Regions from separate parts of the Mesorhizobium sp. YR577 genome, predicted to be linked through region 1. Evidence: predicted binding sites of a transcription regulator. Region 1 holds the regulator's gene; each other region holds the start of a gene.
The links. Region 1 encodes LexA, which represses DNA repair genes until DNA is damaged. Its sites were predicted from a motif close to TGTTCNNNNTGTGTTCNG; they were not measured.
Positions count from the first base shown of each region.

Region 2: a site for LexA is predicted at 2,652-2,669, ahead of BM413_RS18170 (YifB family Mg chelatase-like AAA ATPase). Genes of this name have one in related genera too.
Region 3: a site for LexA is predicted at 2,093-2,110, ahead of BM413_RS01105 (helicase-related protein). Genes of this name have one in related genera too.

Region 1 covers NZ_FPBI01000015.1:168,912-173,139, forward strand. The annotation lists gene BM413_RS21810 (ComEC/Rec2 family competence protein) at 1-1,756, shown strand, start outside; gene lexA (transcriptional repressor LexA) at 1,777-2,496, opposite strand; gene glp (molybdopterin molybdotransferase MoeA) at 2,670-3,875, opposite strand; gene moaC (cyclic pyranopterin monophosphate synthase MoaC) at 3,876-4,228, opposite strand, start outside.
Region 2 covers NZ_FPBI01000012.1:10,682-14,909, reverse strand. The annotation lists gene BM413_RS18180 (polyhydroxyalkanoate depolymerase) at 1-95, shown strand, start outside; gene BM413_RS18175 (transglutaminase-like cysteine peptidase) at 406-981, shown strand; gene BM413_RS18170 (YifB family Mg chelatase-like AAA ATPase) at 1,027-2,562, opposite strand; gene gshB (glutathione synthase) at 2,750-3,688, opposite strand; gene BM413_RS18160 (glycosyltransferase family 2 protein) at 3,900-4,228, shown strand, end outside.
Region 3 covers NZ_FPBI01000001.1:223,796-228,023, forward strand. The annotation lists gene phbB (acetoacetyl-CoA reductase) at 1-467, shown strand, start outside; gene aqpZ (aquaporin Z) at 575-1,264, opposite strand; gene BM413_RS01105 (helicase-related protein) at 2,261-4,228, shown strand, end outside.

The sequences.
Region 1 (4,228 bases):
CATCTGGGTCGAAAATGCCCGAAACCTCATCGCGGATCGCATCAGAAGTCAGATCGGCGGCCCGGAAGGCGAGATCGCAGCCGCCCTTGTGGTCGGCATACGCGCCGGCATTCCCGAAGACATCAACGAATCGATGCGCCGCACCGGCATCTACCACATCATCTCGATCTCCGGGCTGCACATGGCGCTTGTCGCCGGCACCGTGATGGGCTCATTGCGCGCGGTATTCGCATTGTTTCCCGGCTTTTCGTCGCGCTGGCCGGTCAAGAAATATGCCGCCGCCGCTGCTTTGGTCGCGATTGCCTCCTATCTTTTCATCTCCGGTGGCGAGGTCGCGGCCCAACGCAGCTTCATCATGCTCGCGATCATGCTGACTGCGCTGCTGTTCGACCGCGGTGCGCTGACCATGCGCAATCTGGCGATCGCGGCCATCGTCGTCATTGTAATTTCGCCGCATGAGGTTATCGGCCCGAGCTTCCAGATGTCTTTCGCGGCAACGGCTGCTCTGGTCGGCGCTTATGCCTTGTGGGCGGAGAGGCGTTCGCAAAGGTCAAAGCCTTTTGTTCCTCCGGGCAATGCGTCACTGATTGCCGGTTTGACCAAGCGCACGATCGGCTCGGTCGGTGCACTCGCCATGACCTCGATCATCGCCGGTCTCGCGACGACCGCATTCGGCGCCTATCATTTTCAAAGGGTTTCGCCGCTCAGCCTGCTCGCCAATCTCGGCGTCATGCCCGCCGTATCGATCCTCGTCATGCCTTTTGCTGTCGCCGGTTCATTGGCGATGCCGCTCGGCCTGGATGGCCCGTTCTTCTACGTTATGGGCAAAGGGCTGACGGCGATGATCGTCATCTCACAATGGATATCGGATCGCTCGCCCATCGACGCCGTCGGGCTGGTTTCGGGGCGATCCCTGGTATTGCTCACCGTCGCGCTGGTGATTGCGACGATGGCCTCGACGTGGCTGCGGTTGCTCGCAGTGCCTTTCGCGCTCGCAGGAATGCTGCTTCTGGCAGATGTGCGAGCGCCAGACATTCTCGTCTCGGAAGATGCGAGACTGGTGGCCGTACCGGTCGATGATGAAAATCTCGCAGTCAACCGCGCGCGGCCGAACGAATTCACCATCGAAAACTGGAAGCGGGCGCTGTTGTCGGAATATCTGATCAAGCCGGTCGATACGATCAATGATGCCGGCAAGAAAAGGTCGAGCCGGGCTGGGCGCCGTAATTCACCAACCGACGCGTCCTTCGATGATTCCGCGGAAATTGAAGCGGCCGACCTTGCATCAAGCGATACGGCCGTTTCGTCGGGACAATCTCGCGAAAAGCCGGTGAACTCGCTCGCTGCTGGTTTCGATTGCCATAACGGTCTGTGTCTGGCGACGCACAGATCGGGCGCAATCATCGCTCACGCTGCCGATTGGCGTTCCGCGCGACGCGCGTGCGACTATGCCAGCCTCATCGTGATCGACGACGCGACTGCCGAGGATGTCTGCGAAGACGCCGTCCCGCTGGTTGTCACCAAGCGCGAACTGGCCAAGTTCGGCAGCGCCGCCGTCTATCTCTATGGCGACATTTCGGATCGTCGTGCCGAAATTCGTTTCGCGCTGACACAACCATACCGCCCCTGGCATACACAACGAGCATTTTCTCGAGAGGCGAGAGGACTGCCGCCTTATCAGCGGAGAGAAAGTAAGCCGGCGAACAATCAGTTAAAAAAGTCGAGATACTCAAATTCGCGAAGCGCCAAACCATAGTCAGGCGCTGCCGCGTGTCGTCAATAACGCCGGATCAATCCCACCAGCTTGCCCTGGACCTTCACACGGTCAGGTCCGAAAATCCGCGTTTCATAGGCTGGATTGGCGGCTTCCAGCGCAATGGAAGCGCCCTTGCGGCGGAAGCGCTTGAGCGTGGCTTCCTCTTCATCTACCAGCGCAACGACGATTTCGCCGGGGTTTGCCGTATTGGCATTGCGGATGATCACCGTGTCGCCGTCAAAAATACCGGCCTCGATCATCGAATCGCCTTTGACTTCAAGCGCATAGTGCTCGCCGCCCATGATCATCTCCGGCGGCACGGAGATTGAATGCGTCTTGTGCTGGATGGCTTCGATCGGCACACCGGCAGCGATCCGGCCCATTACGGGGATCGAAACGGCGGAGCCGACATCATCATTCCCGGCTACAGGGCCGCGCGCAGGTTCCGGGGGGCGTCGACCTAGGCTGCCCTCGATGACGCTCGGCGAGAATTTCGCGCGCTGCGGTGCCAGCCCGGGGGCCATGGAGTCGGGCAGGCGGAGAACTTCGAGTGCGCGAGCGCGATTCGGTAGCCGGCGAATGAACCCGCGCTCTTCAAGAGCAGTGATCAACCTGTGGATGCCGGATTTCGATGCCAGATCGAGCGCTTCCTTCATTTCATCGAAGGAAGGCGGGATTCCCGCTTCTTTCATCCTCTCGTGGATGAACATTAGAAGCTCGTGTTGCTTGCGCGTCAGCATGGCCACCCCCGAAGAATCAAACCAAAAACAAAACCAGAACAAACACTATCTGTTCCATTTGTGTTCTGCAACCGTTTAAATTTTAATGAATATCTTAAGGTACTGGAAACAATACGCGAACGCGCCGATATTGGAACCAGTCGATCGGATATGTGCCGATCGATAGGCCTGACCTAGCGAATCCTCAGGACGGTGCATGGCGCACCAGCCTCGGCCGCCGGCGCAAAAGGTTCGCGGATGATCAACGCATTGGCCTCGGTGAATGTCCTCAGCATTGAGGAATCCTGGATCTCGAACGGCGTCGCTACGAGCCCGGCATCGTCGTCTCGAAGAACGGCGCGCACATAATCCTGGCGCAGATCGTTGGCCTGCATTGCTGCGCCGAGGAAAGCCTCATGGATATCAGACACATGGTGCCGCCCGCCAAGTCGCGACAGCAGCGGCTTCAGGAACAGATGCGAGCAGACAAGACTCGCCACCGGATTTCCGGGCAAGCCGATGCAGCGGGTGTGCCCGAGTCGGCCGAACATCAGCGGCTTGCCGGGCCGCATAGCGATCTTCCAGAAATCGAGCTTTACGCCTTCGCTGGTCAAAACGTCGTGGATGAAGTCGTGATCGCCGACGGATGCGCCGCCCAGAGTCACGATCACGTCTGCGCCGGCCTCCATGGCTCGCTTGATCAGCGCCGCGATGGCCTCCTTGCGATCGGGCGCGATGCCGAGGTCGAGCACCCTTGCGCCAACCGATTCGGCGATCGCTGCCACGCCGAAGCTGTTCGAGGCGATGATCTGGTCGGGGCCTGGTTCGCTGCCCGGCGGCAAAAGCTCGTCGCCGGTGGCGATGATCGCCAGCAGCGGCTTTTTCACGACGGGAAGGCGAGGGTGGTTGGCCGAGGCTGCAAGCGAAAGCGCACCCGCGTCCAGGACCCTGCCTTTGTCCAGCAGCAGGTCGCCTGTGGAAAAATCGAGGCCCCGGCGCCTTATGTGGCGACCGGCATCCACCGTTTCGGTGACCTCTACGGTTCTGCCATCGAGCTTTCGGGTGTTCTCCTGAATGACGATGGTATCGACACCATCCGGCATCGGCGCTCCCGTGAAGATGCGGACGGCCTGACCCGGCTCTACTTTGCCGGCAAAGCGCCGCCCAGCCGGAGCTTCGCCGATAACGTGCAGCGTTGCCGGGACATTGGCGACGTCAGCACTGCGCACCGCATATCCATCCATGGCCGATGCGTCGAACGGCGGTTGCGTGCGCAGCGCTCGTACAGGTTCGGCCAGCACGCGCTCGGCAGCCTCGGCCAACGCTACGGATTCCGCGTTGCCGGGACCGGCGCCATCTAGCAGTCGCTGTAGGGCCTCGGCGACCGGAAGGAGTGCCATCTATGCGTCCACCCGGTAGTCGCCGGATTTGCCGCCGGTCTTCTGGACCAGCCTGATGCCGGAAATGACCATGCCGCGATCGACGGCCTTGGCCATGTCGTAGATGGTCAGGCAGGCGACGGAAGCCGCCGTCAGCGCTTCCATTTCGACACCGGTCTTGCCGGTGACGCGGGCAAGTGCGGTCACGCGCAGGCCGGGCAGGGAATCGTCAGCTTCGATGTCGACCGAAACCTTGGTTAGGAGCAGCGGGTGGCAGAGCGGGATCAGCTCATGTGCCCGCTTGGCCGCCATGATGCCGGCGATGCGCGCAGTGCCAAGAACATCGCCCTTCTTGGCGTTGCCCTCGCGGATCA
Region 2 (4,228 bases), on a different contig from region 1:
AGATCGTGCCGCGCATTGCCGATTTCATCAACAGCTATGGCCGGCAAAGCCGCGTGCAGCAGAAGCCGCGACTGGTGCGCTCCGGCAAGTCCTGACCGCCGTTGAGTGTAGGACGCGGATAACACCCTGTCCTTTTGATCAGGACAGGGATGCTTGTGGGTTCCGATACCCTGCGCTCGACCTATACGTGTAGACCGATCCACCAATTTGCCTGAGGGCCGGGCCTTCTGTTGCAAAATCGTCGCTGTCCGGCCTCGTCGGTAACCATGAAGTCAATCATCCCTTCGCTGTAATTGACATTGACCCATCACGGACCTTAACGTTTTGTTAACAAACAGGGCGAACGGGACCGGGGCAATGAACTCCTCACCGAAAGCATGGCGCGCATCCAGGCGCGTGGCATTGATGATCGGCTTGACGGCGACTGCGTGGTCGATCTCGCCTGCTCTCGCGTCGTCGCCGATGGTCACGGGTGGCCTGACCTCGCAGCCGATCGGTCACTACGAATTCTGCAAGATCAATCCCTCTGAATGTTCCATACGCTCGCGCAACTCGGTTCCGGAACATGTCACCGGATCTCTCTGGAAGACGCTTGTTGCCGTCAACCTCGAGGTCAACCGTGCCGTCACGCCGATGAACGATTTCGATATCTACGGCAAGGACGAGGTCTGGGCCTATCCCGACAACGGCGTCGGCGATTGCGAAGACTATGTGCTCGAAAAGCGCCGGCAGCTGATCCACAAGGGTCTGTCGGTATCCAACCTGCTGATAACCGTCGTACGCAAGCCGGATGGCGAAGGCCATGCCGTTTTGACCGTGCGAACCGACAAGGGCGACTTCATCCTCGACAATCTGACGGATGCCGTGCGCCAGTGGGACGAAACCGGCTATCGCTTCCTCAAGCGTCAGGCCAGCGATCACACCGGCCATTGGGTCACGATCCGCGAAGGCCAGGCACCGCTCGTCGGCGCGGTTCAGTAGGTACGTTATATCCTGCCGTGCTTTTCGCAGCAGGCACCGTCTCCTTCACGCGGCTGCCTGTGCGAGCCGCTCACCAGTCATCCTGTAGGAAATAGCCTCCGCGAGATGAATGCGGCCGACGGTTTCGCTGCCGTCGAGATCGGCCAAAGTGCGCGCCACTTTCAGCACGCGGTGATAGGCGCGCGCCGAAAAGCCGAGCTTTTCGCTCGCATCATGCAACAGCGACAGCCCGGCGGCATCAGGCTTGGCGATCTCTTCGATGAGCGCGGTTGCGCAATGCGCATTGGTGAGCGACGCCGATGCGCCGATGCGCTCGAAACGGTCCCGCTGAATGGCGCGGGCGGCCGACACGCGTGCCGCCACCACGGCGCTCTTTTCTGCGGCACCGGGCCGGATCAGATCGCTCGCCGAAACCGCCGGCACCTCGATGCGCAGGTCTATGCGGTCCAGCAACGGTCCCGAAATCCGCGCCTGATAGTCCGACTGGCAGCGCGGACCGCGCGCGCAGCGGTAACCGGGCTCGCCGGCCATGCCGCAGCGGCACGGGTTCATCGCCGCGATCAGCTGGATGCGCGCCGGATAGGTGACGCGGTGATTAGCGCGCGCGATCATGCACTCGCCGGTTTCGAGCGGCTGGCGCAGCGCGTCGAGCGTCTGAGGCGAGAACTCCGGAAATTCGTCGAGGAACAGAACGCCATTGTGGGCGAGGGAAACCTCTCCCGGACGCACGCGAAGGCCGCCACCGACCATCGCCGCCATCGATGCCGAATGATGCGGTGCGCGAAAGGGCCGCCGGTCGGTCAGCCTGCCGCCGGCGAGCTCGCCGGCAACCGAGGCGATCATCGAGACTTCGAGCAGTTCCTTGGGCGCCAGCGGCGGCAGAATGGAGGGCAGGCGCTGGGCGAGCATGGATTTTCCCGATCCGGGCGGCCCGACCATCATCAGATTGTGACCGCCGGCAGCGGCCACCTCCAGCGCGCGCTTGGCGCTCTCCTGCCCCTTGATATCGGCAAGATCCGGCAGGTCCGAAGCTGGTGCGTGGATGCTTGCCTCCGGCCGCGACAGAACCTGCGTGCCGCGGAAATGGTTGGCAATGCCGATCAGGCTTCGCGGCGCCAGTATGTCGATCTCCGAGCCTGCCCATGCCGCTTCCGGTCCGGACGCCGCCGGACAGATCAGGCCCTTGCCTTCGGCATTGGCGGCCATAGCTGCCGGCAGCGCGCCGGACACTGCGGCGATCGTGCCGTCGAGCGACAATTCGCCAAGCACGACATAGCCGGAAAGAGCATCGCCCGGCACGGCGCCAAGTGCCGCCATCAGGCCGAGCGCGATCGGCAGGTCGTAGTGGCTGCCTTCCTTCGGCAGGTCTGCCGGTGCGAGATTAACGGTGACCTTCTTGGACGGCATCGACAGACCGGATGCGTGAAGCGCCGCCTGCACCCGCTCGCGGCTCTCGGCCACTGCCTTGTCGCCAAGGCCGACGATATGCATGCCGACTTTACCGGGCGCGACCATCACCTGCACGTCGACGGGAACCGCCTCGATGCCCTGAAATGCAACCGTGCGTACGCGCGATACCATGCCGTCCCCCGACGTGCCGCCGGACATCAGCGAGATGTCCAACCCAGTGATAACCCCAGGCCAGACAAGCATAGATTGTAGAGCAAATCAAGAACAAGACGGGAACAAAATTGCCGTCCAGATTGCAACCGGGTTGATGCCGGTTGCAACGCTGGAACATTCCATGGCGTTTGTTGGGCGCTGCGCCTCAGCGCTTCGCTTCCACCGCATCCCAGAACAGCGCGGCGATGTCGGCCCCGCCGAATTTCTTGACCTCGCGCACGCCGGTCGGTGAAGTCACGTTGATCTCGGTCATGTAGTTGCCGATCACGTCGATGCCGACGAGGATGAAACCGCGTTCCTTGAGCGAGGGGCCGATGCGCGCGCAGATTTCACGCTCGCGTTCGGTCAGTTCCGTCTTTTCGGCGCGGCCGCCGACATGCATGTTGGAGCGGGAATCGTGCTCGGCAGGCACGCGGTTGATGGCGCCGACGGGCTCGCCGTCGATCAGGATGATGCGCTTGTCGCCCTTGCGCACATCCTTGAGATAGCGCTGGACGATGAAGGGTTCGCGGAACATCTGGCCGAACATTTCCAGCAGCGAGGCGAGGTTGCGGTCTGCCTCAAGCATATGGAAGATGCCCGCGCCGCCATTGCCGTAAAGCGGCTTGACGATGATGTCGCCGAACTCCTTGCGGAAGGCCGCCACCTCCAGAGGATCCTTGGTGATCAGCGTTTCCGGCATCAGGTCGGGAAACTCGGTGACGAAGATCTTTTCCGGGCTATTGCGCACCCAGGCCGGGTCGTTGACCACCAGCGTCTTCGGGTGAATGCGCTCCAGTATATGCGTGGTGGTGATGTAGTTCATGTCGAAGGGTGGGTCCTGCCGCAGCAGCACCACGTCCATTTCCGAGAGATCGGTGCGCACGGGCTCGCCGAGCGTGAAATGGTTGCCCTTCTCGTCGCGCACCTCGAGCGTTTCCAGCCGCGCGAACACCTTGCCGCCGATCATCGACAGCCGGTCAGGCGTATAATGGAACAGCTTGTGCCCGCGCCGTTGCGCCTCGAGCGAGAGCGCGAAACTGGTGTCGCCGGCAATGTTGACGGTGGAGATGTGGTCCATCTGGACGGCGATGTTGAGCGGCATGAAGGCTTCTCCGGCGCTGCGGGCTTTTATCGTCGAGAGGATGTATAGCTTTGCCCGGCATCTGCCAATGGCGACCTTGCATCCGCCGGGGTGCCCAGACTTCACCTCACGCAAATGTCTCGGAATGTCATGACCGCGTTAACAGGACGCCAATCATTCTCGGCTAAGAAGCTGGCAGACGTGCCGAAGAGCACGCTTGTCGAGGGTGGTCATGAACGCAGTCACGCCAATCCGGGCAGTCTCTGAAGATCAGATCGAACTGACCATTCTCATGCCCTGCCTCAACGAGGCTGAAACGCTTGCGACCTGCATCGGCAAGGCGCAGCACTTTTTGCAGCAAGCCGGCGTCTCTGGCGAAGTTCTCATAGCCGACAATGGCAGCACCGACGGTTCGCAGCTCATCGCCACCAGCCTTGGCGCCCGGGTCGTGCCCGTTCAGGCGCGGGGCTATGGCGCAGCCCTTCAGGGCGGGATAGCGGCTGCGCGCGGACGCTTCATCATCATGGGCGACGCCGACGATTCCTACGATTTCTGCGCGCT
Region 3 (4,228 bases), on a different contig from region 1:
CCCGCGACGCACCTTTCCACAAGATGACGCGCGACCAGTGGCGCGAGGTCATGGAAACCAATCTCAACGGCGTCTTTAACATGACGCATCCGCTGTGGAACGGCATGCGCGAGCGCAAGTTCGGCCGCGTCATCACCATTTCCTCGATCAACGGCCAGAAGGGCCAGTTCGCGCAGGCGAATTATTCGGCGGCCAAGGCCGGCGATATCGGCTTTACCAAGGCGCTGGCGCAGGAAGGCGCGCGCGCCGGCATCACCGTCAACGCCATCTGCCCCGGCTATATCGCGACAGACATGGTCATGGCGGTGCCGGAAAAGGTGCGCGAGTCCATCATCGCGCAGATCCCTGTCGGCAGGCTCGGCGAGGCCGTCGAGATCGCGCGCTGCGTGGTGTTCCTGTCATCCGACGATGCCGGCTTCATCACCGGCTCGACGATTACCGCCAATGGCGGGCAGTATTTTGTGTGAGGTTGGGTGGCTGCCACGTTGCCAGAGGCACGGCTGACGACCGTTGATGTTGGCAAAAAAGAAAACGGCGCCCGAGGGCGCCGTTTCCGTTTGATCTGCCGCAAAAATCACTCGTCGCCGAACAACGACTTGTGGGCGATGCCGGCGAGGATGGCGCCGACGATCGGGGCGACCCAGAACAGCCAGAGCTGCTGTAGCGCCCAGCCGCCGACGAACAGTGCCGGGCCGGTGGAGCGTGCCGGGTTGACCGAGGTGTTGGTCACCGGGATCGAGATCAGGTGGATCAGGGTCAGCGCCAGGCCGATGGCGATCGGCGCGAAGCCGGCCGGAACGCGTTTCGTCGTGACGCCAAGGATGATCATCAGGAACATGAAGGTCAGCACGATTTCAGCGACGAGTGCTGCACCCATCGAATAACCGCCCGGCGAATGCTCGCCATAGCCGTTCGATGCAAAGCCGCCGGAAAGCGAGAAATCCGCCTTGCCGCTGGCGATGAAGTACAGGATCGCCGAGGCGACGATGGCGCCGATGACCTGGGCGATGACATAGGGGACGAGATCCTTGGCCGGAAGACGCCCGGCCACGGTGAGGCCGACGGATACGGCCGGATTGAAGTGGCCGCCGGAAATCCCGCCCACGGCATAAGCCATGGTGAGGACCGTCAGGCCGAACGCAAACGCAACGCCAAGAAAACCAATACCGAATTGGGGGAAAGCGGCGGCAAGAACGGCGCTGCCGCAACCGCCGAAGACAAGCCAGAAAGTACCGAGGAACTCGGCGAAGAGACGTTTGGACATGGTAATACCCTCCTAGTACCAATGACCTAGAAGATTCACGAAATCGGGCACAACGCAATGGCGAGACATGCGGTGGGGCCTGCCACTTCAACGATTGTCACAGCTATTTACGTCGGGTCAGCCTTTGCGTTTGCAAAGCTGTGCCGGAACGGGGCATTTTGGTTAATTCCTGCCGCCCGGTCGGCATGCCGGAGCGACGCCGGCAGGGGATAATTGTGCCTCGCCGGACAAGCCTCACCATATGCTGTGGTGAACAAACCGGGAAACGACCGCCATCAGCGATTCGTCGCTGCTTCGTTCTTCCTTTGAGCGGAACGTTAACGGAAATGCTCGCCACGGGGCTCTCCGTGGTCATTTCCGCTTAAGCATCTTTACGAAAGCCTTAAGGCGCGAGTCGCGCCTTCGGCCGGGCAAGTGCTGCGCCGGGCAAAGGTTAACAACAGTAGCGAAAAAGGCGTAGTCAGGTGAATACGCGCTCCTGCATGTGGATGCTGAATCGCTGTCAAGTCCCACATGTTGCGTCGAACAAACCGTGAATCCAGCTAAATCAGTGATTCGTCGCTGATTCGTTCCGGGTTTGACCGGAACGTTAATTTCGGGACACGCGAGGTCGGATGTTCTCGATGTGAAATTCTATAAAATATAATAAATTCAATCTGTTAAACGTTTCTGGCGCCATCCAGCCGGCGAAAGGTTAATGCCGAGGGACGAATCCCGAGCCTGTCGAATTTCAGCGATTCAGCATGTGGTGAGATTCACCGTGACTCAGGCTACATGTGGGGGTGAACAAAAGCTGAATCTGCTGGAGTCAGCGATTCGTAGCCGATTCGTTCCAGACTCGTTCCACCTCTTAATTTTCGCGAAAATTCAGGCTTTCGTTTCCGCGCCCAAGTGCCTATCTGTCGAAACGAACGTGCTTGCCCGGAAATTGCCGCGATAGCCGGCCAGTCGGGTCTTTCGCGACAAACCGCGCCAGAAAGGCCGCCACCGCCGCCGATGAACATTCATCCCAAACAGAATGACCCGCTCGTGCTTTCCGGCCGCGACGTGACGGCCGTGCTCGGGCCGACCAACACCGGCAAGACGCATCTGGCGATCGAGCGCATGGTGGCGCATGAAAGCGGCATCATCGGCCTGCCGCTCAGGCTTTTGGCGCGCGAGGTCTATGGCCGCGTCTGCGACAAGGTCGGTGCTGCCAAGGTGGCGCTCGTCACCGGCGAGGAAAAGATCCTGCCGCCCGGCGCCAAATATTCGGTCTGCACAGTCGAGGCGATGCCGCGCGAGACCAATGCCGCCTTCGTCGCCATAGACGAGGTGCAGCTTGCCGGCGATCTCGAGCGCGGCCACATCTTCACCGACCGCATCCTGCATCTCAGGGGCCGGCAGGAGACGCTGCTTTTGGGCGCGGCCACCATGCGCGGCATTCTGGAGCGGCTGCTGCGCGGCGTTTCCGTGGTCACCCGCCCGCGCCTGTCGCATCTCGCCTATGCCGGTTCCAAGAAGCTGACGCGTCTTCCCCGGCGCTCGGCCATCGTCGCCTTTTCGGCCGACGAGGTCTATGCCATTGCCGAGCTGATCCGGCGCCAGCGTGGGGGTGCTGCCGTCGTGCTCGGAGCGCTCTCGCCGCGCACCCGCAATGCGCAGGTGGCGCTCTACCAGTCCGGCGACGTCGATTACCTCATCGCAACCGACGCCATCGGCATGGGCCTCAATCTCGATGTCGACCATGTCGCCTTCGCCCAGAACCGCAAATTCGACGGTTTCCAGTTTCGCGATCTCACCGCTGCCGAACTCGGCCAGATCGCCGGCCGTGCCGGGCGGCATCTGCGCGACGGCACTTTCGGCGTCACCGGCCAGGTCGATCCGCTTTCAGACGAGCTGATCGAGAAGATCGAAGGGCATGAGTTCGACCCGGTGAAAGTGCTGCAGTGGCGCACGTCGCAGTTCGATTTTTCCAGCCTCGACGCGCTGAAGCGTTCGATCGAGACGACAGCGCCAGTCGAAGGGTTGACGCGGGCCTTGCCAGCGGTCGATGCGCAGGCGCTGGAGCAATTGTCGAAGGATGCCGACATCCGCGCGCTGGCGACAAGCCGCGACCGCGTCGCGTTGCTGTGGGAGGTCTGCGCGCTGCCGGACTATCGCCGCATCGCGCCGGCGCAGCATGCCGACCTCATTTCCTCGATCTTCGTCGATATCGCCGATCGCGGCCATGTCGACGAAAATTACATGGCCGAACAGGTGCGCCGCGCCGACTCGACCGAGGGCGATATCGACACGCTTTCACACCGCATCGCCCAAATACGGACGTGGACCTATGTTTCCAATCGGCCTGGCTGGCTTGCCGATCCGGCACATTGGCAGGAAAAGACGCGGGAAATCGAAGACAGATTGTCGGATGCGCTGCATGAACGGTTGACGAAACGCTTCGTAGACCGCAGGACTTCCGTCCTCATGCGCCGCCTTAGAGAAAATACAATGCTTGAAGCCGAAATAAGCCCAACCGGAACGGTCCTCGTCGAAGGCCACCATGTCGGGGAATTGCAGGGGTTCCGTTTCACCGCCGACCAGAGCGCGGCCGGTGAGGATGGCAAGGCCATCAAGGCGGCAGCGCAAAAGGCGCTCGGCGTCGAGTTCGAAACGCGCGCGGATCGCTTCTCGGCCTGCGCCAATGGCGATCTGGCGCTTGGTTCCGACGGCACGCTGCGCTGGATCGGTGCGCCGATCGGCACACTGGTGTCGACCGACGACGCGCTGCGTCCACGCGTCATCCTGCTTGCCGACGAGCAACTGACCGGCCCGGCACGCGACAAGGTCGCCGTGCGCGCCGAACGCTTCGTCAATTTCCAGATCGACACGCTGCTCAAGCCGCTGCTCGATCTGAAGAACGCCGAACAGCTTTCCGGCATTGCGCGCGGCATCGCCTTCCAGCTCGTCGAGAATTTCGGGCTGATCAACCGCCGCGAT